One region of the Methylobacterium nodulans ORS 2060 genome, then DNA from elsewhere that is predicted to be linked to it. Evidence: predicted binding sites of a transcription regulator. Region 1 holds the regulator's gene; the other holds the start of a gene.
What was found. Region 1 encodes PhoB, which activates phosphate uptake and scavenging genes when phosphate is short. Its sites were predicted from a motif close to TGTCATNNANCTGTCAT; they were not measured.
Positions count from the first base shown of each region.

Region 1 (7,602 bases):
CCGCCGAGCTTCCGGAGAACCCCGATGAGCGCCCCTGCCACCGCCGCTCCGATCGTCGGACCGAGCTCCGCCGATGAATCCGCGCCGATCCGCATCGCCGTCAAGAACCTGAACTTCTACTACAACACCTTCCACGGCCTGAAGAACATCAATCTCAACTTCCATGACCGGCAGGTCACCGCCCTGATCGGCCCGTCCGGCTGCGGCAAGTCCACCCTGCTGCGCACCTTCAACCGGATCTACAGCCTCTATCCGGAGCAGCGCGCGGATGGAGAGATCCTGCTCGACGGGCGCAACATCCTCGACTCGTCGATCGACCTCAACGAGCTGCGCGCCCGCGTCGGCATGGTGTTCCAGAAGCCGACGCCCTTCCCGATGTCGATCTACGACAACATCGCCTTCGGCATCCGGCTCTACGAGCGCCTGAGCAGGGCCGACCTCGACACCCGCGTCGAGGAGGCCCTGCGCAAGGCGGCGCTCTGGGACGAGGTGAAGGACAAGCTCAAGCAATCCGGCATGGGCCTGTCCGGCGGCCAGCAGCAGCGCCTCTGCATCGCCCGCACGGTGGCCCAGCGCCCCGAGGTGATCCTGTTCGACGAGCCGACCTCGGCGCTCGACCCGATCTCGACCGGGCGCATCGAGGAGCTGATCGAGCAGCTGCGCGGCGAGTTCACCATCGCCATCGTCACCCACAACATGCAGCAGGCGGCCCGCATCTCGCAGTTCACCGCCTTCATGTATCTGGGGGAGCTGATCGAGTTCGGGCCGACCAACCGGCTGTTCATGAACCCGGCCAAGCGCCAGACTCAGGACTACATCACCGGCCGGTTCGGTTGATCGACCGCCAATTCCGCCTCCGGTCCGGTCGGAGGCGGAATCCGGGCTCCGACCGTGCCGCATGGCCTGCGGTGAACCGGCACACGCCATCGGACAATGCTCTTGCGAACGGGGACAGCGCCATGTCGGACCATATCGTCAGTTCCTACGACACGGACCTGCAGAACCTGCGCCGCAGCATCGCCGAGATGGGCGGGATCGGCGAGAAGATGATGGCGGATGCCGCCAACGCCCTGGTGCGGCGCGACGCGACCCTCGCCCAGTCCGTCATCGCCGCGGATTCCCGGCTCGACGGGCTCCAGCGCGAGATCGAGGAGCGGGCGATCCTGCTCATCGCCAAGCGCCAGCCGATGGCCGTCGACCTGCGCGAGACCATCTCGGCCATCCGGGTCTCGGGCGATCTCGAGCGGATCGGCGACCTCGCCAAGAACATCGCCAAGCGGGTCGTAGCGATCAGCGACCAGCCCCAGCCGCAGAAGGTCGTGGTCGGCGTGCAGCACATGAGCGAGCTCGTGCAGGAGCAGCTCAAGGACGTGCTCGACGCCTATGCCACGCAGGACGTGACCGTCGCCCTCGATGTCTGGGCGCGCGACGGCGGCATCGACGCCCTCTACACCTCACTGTTCCGCGAGCTCCTGACCTACATGATGGAGGACCCGCGCAACATCAGCTTCTGCACGCATCTCCTGTTCTGCGCCAAGAACGTCGAGCGGATCGGCGACCACACCACCAATATCGCCGAGACAATCCACTACCTCGTCACCGGCGAGACGCTGCCGACGGACCGGCCGAAGAACGATCGGTCGAGCTTCGCCACGGTGGCGCCGCAGCCGGAGGCGTGACCCTGTCGGAGTTCCAGCGTTCTGCATGAGTACGAGGATCCTGATCGTCGAGGACGAGGAGCCGCTGACGCTCCTCCTTCGCTACAACCTCGAGGCCGAGGGCTTCGAGGTCGATGCCGTCGCCCGCGGCGACGAGGCCGATATCCGGCTGCGCGAGCAGATCCCGGATCTCGTCCTCCTCGACTGGATGGTGCCGGGCCTGTCCGGGATCGAACTCTGCCGCCGCATCCGGGCGCGCCGGGAGACGGAGCGGCTGCCGATCATCATGCTGACCGCGCGGGGCGAGGAGGGCGACCGGGTGCGCGGGCTCGCGACGGGAGCCGACGATTACATCGTCAAGCCCTTCTCGGTGCCGGAACTGCTGGCGCGGGTGCGGGCGCTCCTGCGCCGCGCGAAGCCGGCCCACGTGGCGCACCTCCTGGTCGCGGGCGATATCGAGCTCGACCGGGTGAGCCATCGCGTCAGGCGCGAGGGCCGCGAGCTCCATCTCGGCCCGACGGAGTTCAAGCTGCTCGAGTTCCTGATGCAGAGCCCCGGCCGGGTCTTCTCCCGGGAGCAGCTCCTCGATGGCGTCTGGGGCCACGACGTCTATATCGACGAGCGCACCGTCGACGTGCATATCGGCCGCTTGCGCAAGGCCATCAACCGGCCGCGCCGTCCCGACCCGATCCGCACCGTGAGGGGATCGGGCTATTCGTTCGACGAGATGTTCGCCAACGGCACGGCCTGAGCCGTCACCGCCGAGCCGAGCACAGGAAGGCCGCTCCCCACGGGAGAGGGGCGTTCCTACGCACGGCCCGTTCCGCCGCGACAGTCACCTTGAGCCGGCATCCGGTCACGATGGGCCGGCTGCCGATCCGGGTTCCTGATCGGCCACCTTGCCGATGAAGTGGATGCCGCTTCGTCGAACTAGGCTCTACCGGAAGCCCACGACCCGTCTGTCGCTGCGCTTGCGCTCGGCGGCAGGCTGGTAGGCGATGCGGGCGTGGTGCATGCAGTAGGGCAAGCCCGTGATCGAGCGGGCGCCGCAGAAGCGGAAATCCGGCGAGGACGGATCGCCCATCGGCCAGCGGCACATGAACTCGCGCAGTTCCATGATGGTCACGCGCTCCGACAGCGGCAGGGCGACCTCGGCCGGCGCGATGCTCTCCGGCCGCACCAGCGCGAGAGGCGCGGGCGCCGGCGCCACCACGGTCGGCATCGGCGCGGGGCTCGGGCCGCGCGCCTCCTCGCTCGCCGCTCGCCGGGGTTGAGCCGGCGCGGGCGCCGCCCCGTTCGACCTCAGCACGCGCCCGGCAAGACCGAGCCTGTGCACCTTTCCGATCACCGCATTGCGCGACACGCCCCCGATCTCGGCGGCAATCTGGCTCGCGCTGCGTCCTTCCCCCCAGAGCCGCTTGAGGAGTTCGACCCGTTCCTTCGTCCAGCTCGGGCCCGCATCCGTCATCGCCGCCTCCGACTTCCCCCACACACCAGAGGTCGAGACGCACGCAACCGCCTGCGCCCGGCCATGTGGCCGCACGTCCAACCCCTTCGATCCTGCTGGTGATCGCCGCTTCGTGACAGCGCCTGCGACGGGGGTGAACCTACAGGAGCGGCCGTTCCCCGCGCAAGAGTCCCCGGCCGCAGCGAGGCCCTTTTCCCCGCATCGGTCGGGGCGGAGCGCACCGCTGCGATGGGGGCGCCAAGCGACGGCCCGGCCGGGCGAACGGGCCCCGAGGCTCGCCGAAATCCACATGTCCTCAACAGCTTGTTGTGGATCACATTGGGCCCGCGACGCGCGGCGGCTCCCCCTCCGAGAGGCCGGACGGCGCTGCCGTCCGGCCCGCCGCGAGCCTGCGGCGGGAGCAATCGGCACCGCGCGCGGGACAAGCGTGGCAGACAAGTCACGGTGGCGGCCGTCCGAGAGGCCACGTTGCCCGCGCGGCGGGCTGCACCTATGGTTCGAGCCCGGCGCCGCACGCGCCCGACACGGGAAACTCCATGCGGATCGTCCTCGCGTCCCTGCTTCCGCTCCTCGTGCTCCTCCCCTCCGGCCTCGCCGCCGAGCCGGCGCCCGGCATCCGCCTCGCGCCGCACCGCGCCGTCTACGACCTCTCGCTGATGCGCAGCGGCGGCGCCCGCTCGGTCGAGAGCGCCCGCGGGCGCATCGTGTTCGATTTCTCCGGCGACCCCTGCAAGGGCTGGGCGCTGCAATACCGGCAGGTGACGGTGCTGGAGAGTTCCGAGAGCGGCACGCGCACCTCGGACCTGCGCAACAACACCTTCGAGAGCGGCGACGGCCGCGCCTTCCATTTCCGCACCCAGTCGGACCTCAACGGCAGCCAGCAGCCCGCCATCGACGGCGATGCGGAGCGCGACGAGAAGGGGCTCGCGGTCACGATCAAGCAGCCGCAGAAGACGCGCGTCACGGTGCCGGGCGAGGTGCTGTTTCCGGCAGCCCACATGCGCCGGCTGATCGAGGCCGCCCAGGCGGGCGAGCGGACCGTGTCCGTGAAGGTCTTCGACGGCTCGGATGACGGCCGCAAGGTCTACGACACGCTCGCGGTGATCGGCCCCCGCCGGACGGTTCCGGCGAGCGCGGAGGCCAAGGATGCGGCGCCCAGGGCCGAAGCCCCGCTTCAGGAGGGCGCGCTGGCGGCGATGCCGCGCTGGCCCGTCACCTTGAGCTACTTCTCCACCGGGGAGGGCGAGCGCACGCCGATCTACGTGCTCTCCTTCGACCTCTACGAGAATGGCGTCAGCGGCGCCCTGCGGCTCGACTACGGCGACTTCACCCTGAAGGGCGATCTCTCCCGGATCGATCTCGGCCCCGAGAGCAAGGATTGCCGCCTCTGAGCGGCCCTATCGTTTCGGGTCCTTGGTCGGATCCTTGGCCGATGGCCTGAAGGCGAGGCCGCGCTGGACCGCCGCCGTACCGAAACGGGCGCGCAGCTTTTCCACGGCCGCGGCCCGGCTCGCCTCGCGCCGGGCGCTCTGATCGGCGAGATCGCCCCGGTCGGCGTGGATCGCCGCGCAGAGGTCGCCCGCCCCGATTCCGATCAGGCGATAGGCCGTGCCGTCGCAGGCCTCGCGCAGCATCGCCTCGGCCGGACGGAAGAGACGCTCGGCGAGCTGCGTCGGCGGCAGGCCGGAACGGCTGCGGGTGCGCAGGCGGAAGCCCGCGTCCTTCAGCTTGAGGGTCACGCTGCCGGCGGCGAGCTCCGCCCGCACCAGCCGGCGCGCCACCGTCTCGCACAGGCGCCACAGGATCGGCCGCAGGGCGGAGAAGTCCCGCAGATCCTCCGCGAAGGTGGTCTCCCCCGAAACGCTCTTCGCCTCCCGGGCCGGCTGGACGCGGCGCGGATCCTCGCCGCGGGCGAGGCCCGCGAGCCGGAGGGCGTCGCGCCCGAGGGCCGCCTGCAGGCGGGAGGGCGGGACGCGCAGCAGGTCCCCGACCGTCGTGATGCCGAGGCTCCCGAGCCTCGCTGCCGCCGCCTGCCCGATGCCGGGCAGAATGGCGACGGGACGCGGCGCCAGGAAGCCCTGCGCCTCCGCCCGCCCGATCACCGAGAAGCCCCGCGGCTTCTCCAGGTCCGAGGCGATCTTGGCCAGGAACTTGTTGGGCGCGAGCCCGATCGAGACCGTGATGCCGATCTCGGCCTCGACCGTGCGGGCGAAGCGCGCGAGCGTCACCGCCGGGCTCGCGCCGTGGAGCCGCTCCGTGCCGGACAGGTCGAGGAAGGCCTCGTCGATCGAGACCGGCTCGACCAGGGGCGTGAGCGCCCGCATCATCGCCCGGACCTCGCGGCCGACGCGGGCGTATTTCTCCATGTCGGGGCGCAGCACCACGGCATCCGGGCAGGCCTTCAGCGCCCTGAACATCGGCATGGCCGAGTGCACGCCGTGGGTGCGGGCCAAGTAGCAGGCGGTCGAGACCACGCCGCGGCGCCCGCCGCCGATGATGAGCGGGCGGTCGCGGAGCGACGGATCGTCCCGCTTCTCGATCGCCGCGTAGAAGGCGTCGCAATCGACATGGGCGATCGCGAGCGCGTCGCGCTCCGGATGGATCACCAGCCGGGGCGACCCGCAGGCGGCGCAGCGCAGGCTGCCGCCGGTGAGGCGGGCGCAGTCGCGGCAGAGCGCCGGGCTCATGCCCCGAAGGATTCGGGCTCGGGCGGCCCGAGGCGCCGCCAGGCCAGCGTGATCCGCTCCGGCGCTTCCCCGATCGCTTCGGCACAGGCGAGCAGGAGTTCCTCGTCCGAGACCACGTGGTCGAGGAGCCCGACCAGGAGATCGGGGCTCTCGGCGGCCTCCCGCAGGGAAGCGGGGCTCAGGCCCGCATGGTCCATGAAGCGCATCAGGCGGGCGGGGTCCCCGGTCACGAATCCGAACACGGCGCCCGCGAGCGCCTCGGCCTCGGCCCGGCCCGGTATTCCGCCCCGAGGGGCTTTCCCTCTGGTAAAACTCTGTGATTTGCGTTTCATCAACTTGTGCCGCTTAAACGGGACGAACAGGCGTCGTCGGAGGTTCGGATACGACTCGCCGGCGCCGGAGACAGTGAGCCATGACGAAGACGGTGCTCATCGTCGAGGATAACGAGCTGAACATGAAGCTCTTCAACGACCTGTTGGAGGCTCATGGCTACGCGACCCTCAAGACCGCGAACGGGATCGAGGCGATCGAGCTCGCGCGCCAGCACCGTCCCGACCTGATCCTGATGGACATCCAGCTCCCCGAAGTGTCCGGGCTCGAAGTCACGAAGTGGATCAAGGAGGATGACGAACTCAAGAGCATTCCGGTGATCGCCATCACGGCCTTCGCCATGAAGGGCGACGAGGAGCGCATCCGGGAAGGCGGCTGCGAGGCCTACCTGTCGAAGCCGATCTCGGTGGCGAAGTTCCTCGCCACCGTCCGCACCTACCTCGGCGACGAGCGCCAGAGCTGAGAAAGGCCTTAGGTCCATGTCGGCCCGCGTGCTCATCGTCGACGACCTCTTTCCCAACCTGAAGTTGCTCGAAACCAAGCTCTCGCTGGAATATTTCGACGTCGTCTCGGCCATGAACGGGCTGGACGCGATCGCGATCTGCGAGAAGGGGCTGTGCGACATCGTCCTGCTCGACGCGATGATGCCGGGCATGGATGGGTTCGAGGTGTGCCGTCGGCTGAAGACGACCCCGACCACGGCCCATCTGCCGGTGGTGATGGTGACCGCCCTCGACCAGCCGAGCGACCGTCTGCGCGGGCTCGACGCGGGTGCGGACGATTTCCTGACGAAGCCCATCGATGACACGGCGCTGCTCGCGCGGGTGCGGAGCCTGGTGCGACTCAAGGCGATGACGGACGAGCTGCGCAACCGCGCGCTCGCCTCCCGCGATCTCGGCTTCGGCGATCCGCTCGCCGCAGCCGCGGCCGAGACCGGCCTCAATGCCAGCCTGCTCATTGCCGACGACCGGCGCGCCTCCGCCGGCCGCATGGCCGCGGCGCTCGGCCAGTCTCATTGCGTCGAGGTGGTCTGCGACCCGCACCAGGCGCTCGAGAAGGCCACCGAGGGCTCCTACGACGTGGCCCTGGTGAGCCTCGACTTCGAGGGCTTCGACGGGCTGCGCCTGTGCAGCCAGCTGCGCTCCCTCGACCGCACCCGCACCATGCCGGTGGTGATGCTGGCCGATGCGGGCGACCGCGCCCGGATCATGCGGGGCCTCGATCTCGGGGTGCACGACTACCTCGTGCGGCCGATCGACCGCAACGAGCTGGTGGCGCGCATCCGCACGCAGGTGCGCCGCAAGCGCTTCGCGCATGCCTTACGCGAATCCGTCCAAGCCTCGATGGAACTCGCCGTCACCGATGGGCTCACCGGGCTGCACAACCGCCGCTACTTCGACAGCCACCTCGCCGGCCTGTTCCGCGAGGCGGTCCTGCGCGGGCGCCCAATCGCGCTCCT
Region 1 covers NC_011894.1:7,505,923-7,513,524, reverse strand. The annotation lists gene pstB (phosphate ABC transporter ATP-binding protein PstB) at 25-837, shown strand; gene phoU (phosphate signaling complex protein PhoU) at 960-1,679, shown strand; gene phoB (phosphate regulon transcriptional regulator PhoB) at 1,705-2,409, shown strand; gene MNOD_RS35135 (GcrA family cell cycle regulator) at 2,596-3,126, opposite strand; gene MNOD_RS35130 (cell envelope integrity EipB family protein) at 3,663-4,517, shown strand; gene MNOD_RS35125 (DNA polymerase IV) at 4,524-5,813, opposite strand; gene MNOD_RS35120 (DUF3572 domain-containing protein) at 5,810-6,043, opposite strand; gene MNOD_RS35115 (response regulator) at 6,226-6,606, shown strand; gene MNOD_RS35110 (PleD family two-component system response regulator) at 6,623-7,602, shown strand, end outside.

Region 2 (7,602 bases), 580 kb from region 1:
CGGGCGGCCTCAACATCCGCACGCCGGACGTGATCCTGGAGCAGGAGGCCCGCCTCCAGGACTACAAGCGCGACGCGATGATGGCCTTCGTGCGGGCCAACAACCTCAACCGCATCATCCTGTCGGGCGGGCGCCAGCCGAAGATCGGCGTCATCACGGTCGGCAAGTCCTATCTCGATGTCCGCCAGGCCCTCGACGATCTCGGCCTCGACGAGGTGAAGGCGAACGACATGGGGCTTCGGCTCTACAAGGTCGCCTGCCCGTGGCCGCTCTCGCAGCGCGAACTCCTCGCCTTCGCGGAGGGGCTCGACCTGATCATGGTGGTCGAGGAGAAGCGCTCCCTCATCGAGGTGCAGGTCCGCGAGGAGCTCTACGGCACCGCCAACCAGCCGATCTGCGTCGGCAAGCGCGACGAGGCGGGGCGCTGGCTCTTCCCCGTCAAGGGAGCGCTCGACCCCAACGACATCGCGGTGGCGCTGGGCGAGCGCCTGCTGCGCTACCATCGCAACGACGATCTGGCGGGGCGCGTCGCCGCCCTCCGGCAGGCGCAGGAGATCCTCGCGGCCACGACCGACATCGCGGTCCGCACGCCCCATTTCTGCGCCGGCTGCCCGCACAACAGCTCGACCCGGATTCCCGAGGGAGCGCGGGCCTATGCGGGGATCGGCTGCCACTACATGGCCCAGTGGATGGAGCGCGGCACCGACGGCTGCACCCAGATGGGCGGCGAGGGCGCGAACTGGATCGGCGAGGCGCCGTTCTCGAAGCGCACCCACGTGTTCCAGAATCTCGGCGACGGCACCTACAACCATTCCGGCTCGCTGGCCCTGCGCTGGGCCGTCGATACCGGCACCACCATCACCTACAAGATCCTGTTCAACGATGCGGTGGCGATGACGGGCGGCCAGCCCCACGAGGGCGGCCTCACCGTCGACCGCATCGCCCAGCAGGTCCGCGCCGAGGGCGTCGAGCGGATCGCGCTCGTCACGGACGAGCCCCACAAGTACCCGTCCGGGATGCGCTGGCCGGAGGGTCTGACGATCCACCACCGGGACGACCTCGATACGGTCCAGCGCGACCTCGCGACGGTGCCGGGCGTCTCGGTGCTGATCTACGACCAGACCTGCGCTGCCGAGAAGCGGCGGCGCCGCAAGCGCGGCCGGTTCCCCGACCCCGACAAGCGGGTGATCATCAACGATCTCGTCTGCGAGGGCTGCGGCGACTGCTCGGTGCAGTCGAACTGCGTGGCGGTGCAGCCGCTGGAGACCGAGTTCGGCCGCAAGCGCCGCATCGACCAGTCGAGCTGCAACAAGGATTTTTCCTGCCTCAACGGCTTCTGCCCGTCCTTCGTCACCGTGCACGGGGGAAAACCGCGCACGCACCCGCTGGTGCCGCTCCCGGGCACGCCGGACGAGGGCCTGCCGGAGCCGGTCCTGCCCCCCATCGAGGGCACCTACAACATCATCGTGACGGGCGTCGGCGGCACCGGCGTGGTCACGGTCGGGGCGATCCTCGGCATGGCGGCCCATCTCGAAGGCAAGGGGCTCGGCATGATCGACATGGCGGGCCTCGCCCAGAAGGGCGGGGCGGTGTTCAGCCATGTCCGTTTGGCTCAAGCCCAGGACGACATCCATGCGATCCGGGTCACGGCGGGCGCCGCCGACCTGATCCTCGGCTGCGACCTCGTCGTGACCGGGACCCGCAAGGTGCTCGCCGCCGTGCGGCCCGGCCGCACCCATGTGGTCGTCAACACCGCCGAGATCATGCCGGGCGACTTCACCCGCCGGCCCGACTTCTCGCTCCCGGTGGAGCGCATCAAGCGGGTGATCCGCGAGAAGGCCGGCCCGGCCCATGCGGACCTCACCGATGCCACCGGGCTCGCGGTGGCGGCGCTCGGCAATGCCATCGCGGCCAACATGTTCATGCTGGGTTATGCGTGGCAGCGCGGTCGCGTGCCGCTGTCGCGGGCCGCGATCCTGAAGGCGATCGAGCTCAACCGCGAGGCGGTGCCGATGAACCTCGCGGCCTTCGCCTGGGGCCGGCGGGCCGCCGCCGCGCCCGAGACCCTGGGCGCGCTCAAGGCCGCGACGGCCTCGGATCTCTCAGCCGATCTCGACACGCTGATCGCCCGGCGCGTCGCCTTCCTGACCGACTACCAGGACGCGGCCTATGCGCAGCGCTATGCCCGCATCGTCGCCTCCGTGCGGGAGCGGGAGGCTGCGGTGCATCCGGGCGGAAGCCCGCTCACCGAGGCGGTGGCACGGTCCCTGTTCAAGCTGATGGCCTACAAGGACGAGTACGAGGTGGCCCGCCTCTATACGGACGGGCATTTCGAGGCGCAGATCCGCAACACCTTCGAGGGCGAGGGGCTGCGCTACGAGTTCCACCTCGCGCCGCCGCTCCTCGCGCGCACCGATCCCCGGACCGGGCGCCCGCGCAAGATGAGCTTCGGCCCCTGGGTGCTGCGCGTCTTCCGGATGCTCGCCCGGATGAAGCGGTTGCGCGGCACGGCCCTCGACCCGTTCGGCTACACGCAGGAGCGCCGGGAGGAGCGCCGCCTCATCGGCGAATTCGAGACGCTCGTCGCCGAGATCCTGCGCGACCTGACCCCGGCGAACCACGCGGTCGCGGTCGGCCTCGCGAACCTGCCCCTGACCATCCGGGGCTTCGGGCCGGTCAAGGCGAAGAGCCTCGCCGCCGCCAAGCAGGAGGAGGCGGTGCTGCTCACGCGGTTCCGCGCGCCGGAGGCGCCGCTGGCCGCGGCTGCGGAGTGACCCGGTTTCCAGTCGATCTGTTCCGGGACGAGTCCGCGCGGGGAACCCCTCTCCCGAGTGGGAGAGGGGCAGGGGTGAGGGTGGAGACGGTTCCGCAAGAAGACTGAACCGTCCCGCTGCCAGCGCGACGCTCAGTACCTTGTTCAGAAGCGTAGCACCCTCACCCCTACCCCTCTCCCACTCGGGAGAGGGGATCCCGCGCGTCCTCGTCTCGGAACAGATCGACCGGACGCCGTATGACCCGCCCGGATCGGGCGTGGCGCGGGTCGCATTGTCATCCACCCGTCACACCCGCACCGGAAAGGCTCGATCATTCCGACCGGAGTCCGAGCCCATGGATTTCCACCGCCGCTTCACCGTCCTGATGTGCGCGCCCGCCTTCGATCCCGACGATCTTGAGGGCGCGCGGGTCAACCAGATCGTGGCGGCCGTGGAGGCGCGCGGCTTCGAGGTGGTGCGGGCGCGGCGGGTCGAGGATGCGGCCATCGCAGTTCAGACCGATGCGGCGATCGGCTGCATGGTGGTGGATTGGGGCAAGCGCGGCCTCGACGGCAAGGCGGCGGCGCTCATCGACATGATGCGCCAGCGCGGCCTGGAGATGCCGATCGTCATCATGGTCCGCCGCAAGCGGCTGGAGGACATCCCCGTCGAGCTCCTCGATTTCATCGACGGCTACATCTTCCTCGCCGAGGAGACGCCCGAATTCATCGCCCGGGGCCTCGTCTCGCGTGTCACCCAATATGCCGAGACGCTGAAGACGCCGTTCTTCGGCGCCCTCGTCGACTATGCCGAGAAGGGCAACCAGCTATGGACCTGCCCCGGCCACAACGGCGGCATCTTCTACAACCGCTCGCCGATCGGCCGCATCTTCGTCGAGCATCTGGGCGAGGCGATCTTTCGCGATGACCTCGACAACTCGGTCCTCGATCTCGGCGACCTCCTCACCCACGAGGGGCCGGCCCTGAAGGCGCAGAAGGAGGCGGCAGCGATCTTCGGGGCGGAAAAAACCTATTTCGTGCTCAACGGCACGTCGGCCTCGAACAAGATCGTGCTCTCGGCGCTGGTGGCCGAGGACGACCTCGTGCTGTTCGACCGCAACAACCACAAGGCCGCCCATCACGGCGCCCTCTTCCTCGGCGGCGGCATCCCGATCTTCCTCGAGACCGACCGCAACGCCCATGGGCTGATCGGCCCGATCTACCACGAGGCCTTCGATGAGGCGGCGATCAGGGACAAGATCCGCCGCAACCCGCTCGTCCGGGACAGGCAAGCCTGGCGCAGGCAGCGCCCGTTCCGCGTCGCGGTGATCGAGCAATGCACCTATGACGGCACGATCTACGATGCGCGCGAGATCCTGGCGCGGATCGGGCATCTCTGCGACTACATCCTGTTCGACGAGGCCTGGGCGGGCTTCATGAAGTTCCACCCGCTCTATGCCGGCCGCTTCGCCATGGGGCTCGACGGGCTCGGGCCGGACTCGCCCGGCATCATCGCTACGCAATCGACCCACAAGCAGCTCGCGAGCTTCAGCCAAGCCTCGCAGATCCACACCAAGGACGGCCATATCCGCGGCCAGAGCCGGCGCGTCGAGCACCGGCGGCTCAACGAGAGCTTCCTCGTCCACGCCTCGACCTCGCCCTTCTACCCGCTCTTCGCCTCCCTCGATGTCGGCGCCCAGATGATGAAGGGCCGCTCCGGCATGATCCTGTGGGACGACACCATCCGGCTCGGGATCGAGTGGCGCAAGAAGGTGCGGGCGATCCGCAAGGAGTTCGAGGAGAACGAGGCCGATCCGCAGCGCCGCTGGTTCTTCGATCCCTTCGTCCCCGACCTGGTGGAGGGCCCGGACGGGACCGTTCTGCCCTGGGAGAGCCTGCCCACCGACCTCCTCGCCAGCGAGCCGCGCTACTGGGAGCTCGCGCCCGGCGCCCGCTGGCATGGCTTCACGAAGGTGGCGCCCGGTTACGCCATCACCGACCCCAACAAGCTCACGGTGCTGACGCCGGGCTTCGACCGCGAGACGGGTGAGTATGCGGAGCACGGCGTGCCGGCCCCGATCGTGGCGCAGTATCTGCGCGAGAACCGCATCGTGCCCGAGAAGAACGACCTGAACTCGCTCCTCTTCCTGCTCACGCCCGGCGTCGAATCCTCCAAGGCCGGCACGCTGATCTCGGGCCTCGTCGCCTTCAAGCGCCTGCACGACGACAACGTGCCGCTGGAGGAGGCCATGCCGGACTTCGTGCGGCGGCGGCCTCGGCGCTACCAGGGCGTGCGGCTGCGCGACCTCTGCGCCGAGTTTCACGCGTTCCATCGCGAGGCCGGCACCTCCACCCTGCAGCGCAAGCAATTCGCCCCCGAGCACCTGCCCGAGATGGCGATGCCCCCGAAGGCCGCCGCCCAGATGCTGACCCGCAACCAGGTCGACTTCGTGCCGATCGCCGAGGCGGCGGGACGCATCGCCACGACCCTGATGCTGGTCTATCCGCCGGGTATCGGCACGGTGCTGCCGGGCGAGCGCCTGGACGAGCGCGCCAAGCCCATGCTCGACTACTTCACGATGTTCGAGACCTCGGCGAACCTGTTCCCGGGCTTCGAGGCCGAGATCCAGGGCGTCTACCGGCAGGTGGAGCCGGACGGGCGGATCCGGTTCTACACCTATGTCCTGCGCGAGGGCGCGGGAACGACTGCGCGGTGAGAGGCGGCTCCGGCACCGTGCCGGTCACGCTTCGTCAAGGGTGAGGCGCTATGGCGCCTGAGGGGCGGCCCGGGTAAAGCCCGCCCGGGACCGCGCTGGTCCCCGGGGCGTTTTCGGGCGATGCTGGTCGCTGCCGCACGCCGATCCTGCCGACGCGCGAAGGGACCTTCATGGTGACGACCGAACCGGTCCGCATCCTCGGCATCGATCCGGGCCTTCGCCGCACCGGCTGGGGGCTCATCACGGTCACGGGCACGCGGCTCGCCTTCGTGTCCTGCGGGGTGCTGACCTCGGACGGCGACGACGATCTCGCCCTGCGCCTGCGCGACCTGCATGACGGCCTGTCGCGGGTCGTGGCGGCGATGCAGCCGGATGAGGTCGCGGTCGAGGAGACTTTCGTCAACAAGGACGCCCAGGCGACGCTCAAGCTCGGCCATGCCCGCGCCGTCGCGCTCCTGGTGCCGGCTCTCGCCGGGCTGCCGGTCGCCGAATACGCCGCCAACCTCGTGAAGAAGACCGTGGTGGGGGCGGGGCATGCCGAGAAGGGGCAGATCGCCGCCATGGTGCGCTTCCTGCTCCCCAAGGCCGATCCCGCCACCGCCGACGCGGCCGATGCGCTCGCCGTCGCGATCACCCATGCGCAGCATCGGGCCGCGCGGGCGCGGGAACTGGCCTGTGCGGCCCCGCGGGCGCGTCCGGCGCGGGTCGGGCGCGGCGCCTCGCTCCGCACGAGGGCGTGATCACACGGCCTCGACCGTCATGGTCTTCTGCATGGCGGGTCGGACGCCTGGAGCAGGATCCGTTCACGGTGGACCGGCTTCTGCTCCTGGCCTTTGAGTTTGCCGCATCGTCTGCGACGAACCGGCATCCATTTCGTCGGACAATGCTCTGAAGCGGCGATCCGGCGGTGCAGCGCGAGCCTGCCCTTTCGGCGTCGTCCAGGTGGAGAGATGGCGCGTTGCCTCCTCGCGGGCGGCGCGGCCCGCGCGGGGGGCAGGGCGGGCGCCATCGGCGCCCGCGGGATCGATCCGACCGCCTCGCCTCAATGGTGGATCGCGTCGTCGGCGCCGGGACCGCCCCGCCCGAGTTCCGCGAAGACCGCCCAGGCGGCATCAATCATCGCCTGCACCGCCGCCATCCGCTCGACCTGCGGTCCGACGGCCTTCTGGAGGTCGATCGCCGCGGCAGCAGCGCGCAGGATGCGCAGCTCCGCCCTCACGGCGTCGCTGAGGTCGACGTTGTCGGTCACCTCGACGACGATCGCATCGTCGCCGGCCCGCTCGCCGATCTCCGCCATCAGATTCCCGGCCCGTGAGGGCGGCTTGGCTTGCTCGTCCAGGGTGAGGTGGGAGCGCTTACGCATTGCGGTGTTCCTCGTGACTCTCGGCGATGGCCCGGCCTCGCGGACCTCCGGCTGATCCCGTCCGGGGATCTCGGGCTTAGGCATGAAGGGTCTGGCGCGGTGCGAGCCGTCCGGCGGAATGGGCCGGCGCCCAGAGGCAGGGATCGGCGACGCCGTAGAGCGCCCGGGTGGTGCGCAGGGCCATCGGCGTCATCGCGACCGTGAAGGCGCAGATCGACACGCCGTCGCGCTCGACCGGCAGGCCGAGCGGCCGGGGCTGCCAGCCGAGCTCCGAGGCGGTCGGTACCCAGAAGGTCTCGGTGACGACGTTCATCCGGGTGATGCCGCGGGCGAGACAATGCTCGACGAGGCCGACCGCGAGCACCCCGCTGACGTGGCAGCGTCGTCCGTCGCCGCGAAAGCGCGGCGCCACGACGAAGTGGGTCCACTCCCAGACCCCCGGGCCGCGCGCGGCATCGCGCATGTCCGCGAGATGCGGGAAGACGTCCCCGAGGAGCGTCGGCCCCTCCGTGGGCATGAGGCGTGTGCCGCCCGCGACCTGCCCGCAGGGGGCGAGCGCAACCAGATCGACACCCTGCCCCGCCACGGCGCCCGAATCATCGGATGCCGCTGCGAGGCTCCAGCAGCGCCCCGCGGCGGCAAGGCGCCGGCGCAGCCGGTCGTGCTGGCGGAGCACGTCCGCATAGCGCTCGCGGTTGCTGTGGTCGATGGCGTGAAGCCGGATCATTCCTGTCCCTCTGGGGCACGACCCCATTGGGACAGAGGAGTGG
Region 2 covers NC_011894.1:317,255-324,856, reverse strand. The annotation lists gene MNOD_RS01415 (indolepyruvate ferredoxin oxidoreductase family protein) at 1-2,774, shown strand, start outside; gene MNOD_RS01410 (Orn/Lys/Arg family decarboxylase) at 3,109-5,469, shown strand; gene ruvC (crossover junction endodeoxyribonuclease RuvC) at 5,640-6,209, shown strand; gene MNOD_RS01400 (hypothetical protein) at 6,512-6,832, opposite strand; gene MNOD_RS01395 (acyl-homoserine-lactone synthase) at 6,909-7,559, opposite strand.
Region 2: MNOD_RS01410 (Orn/Lys/Arg family decarboxylase) is a predicted target of PhoB. The motif match lies at 3,047-3,063, and genes of this name have one in related genera.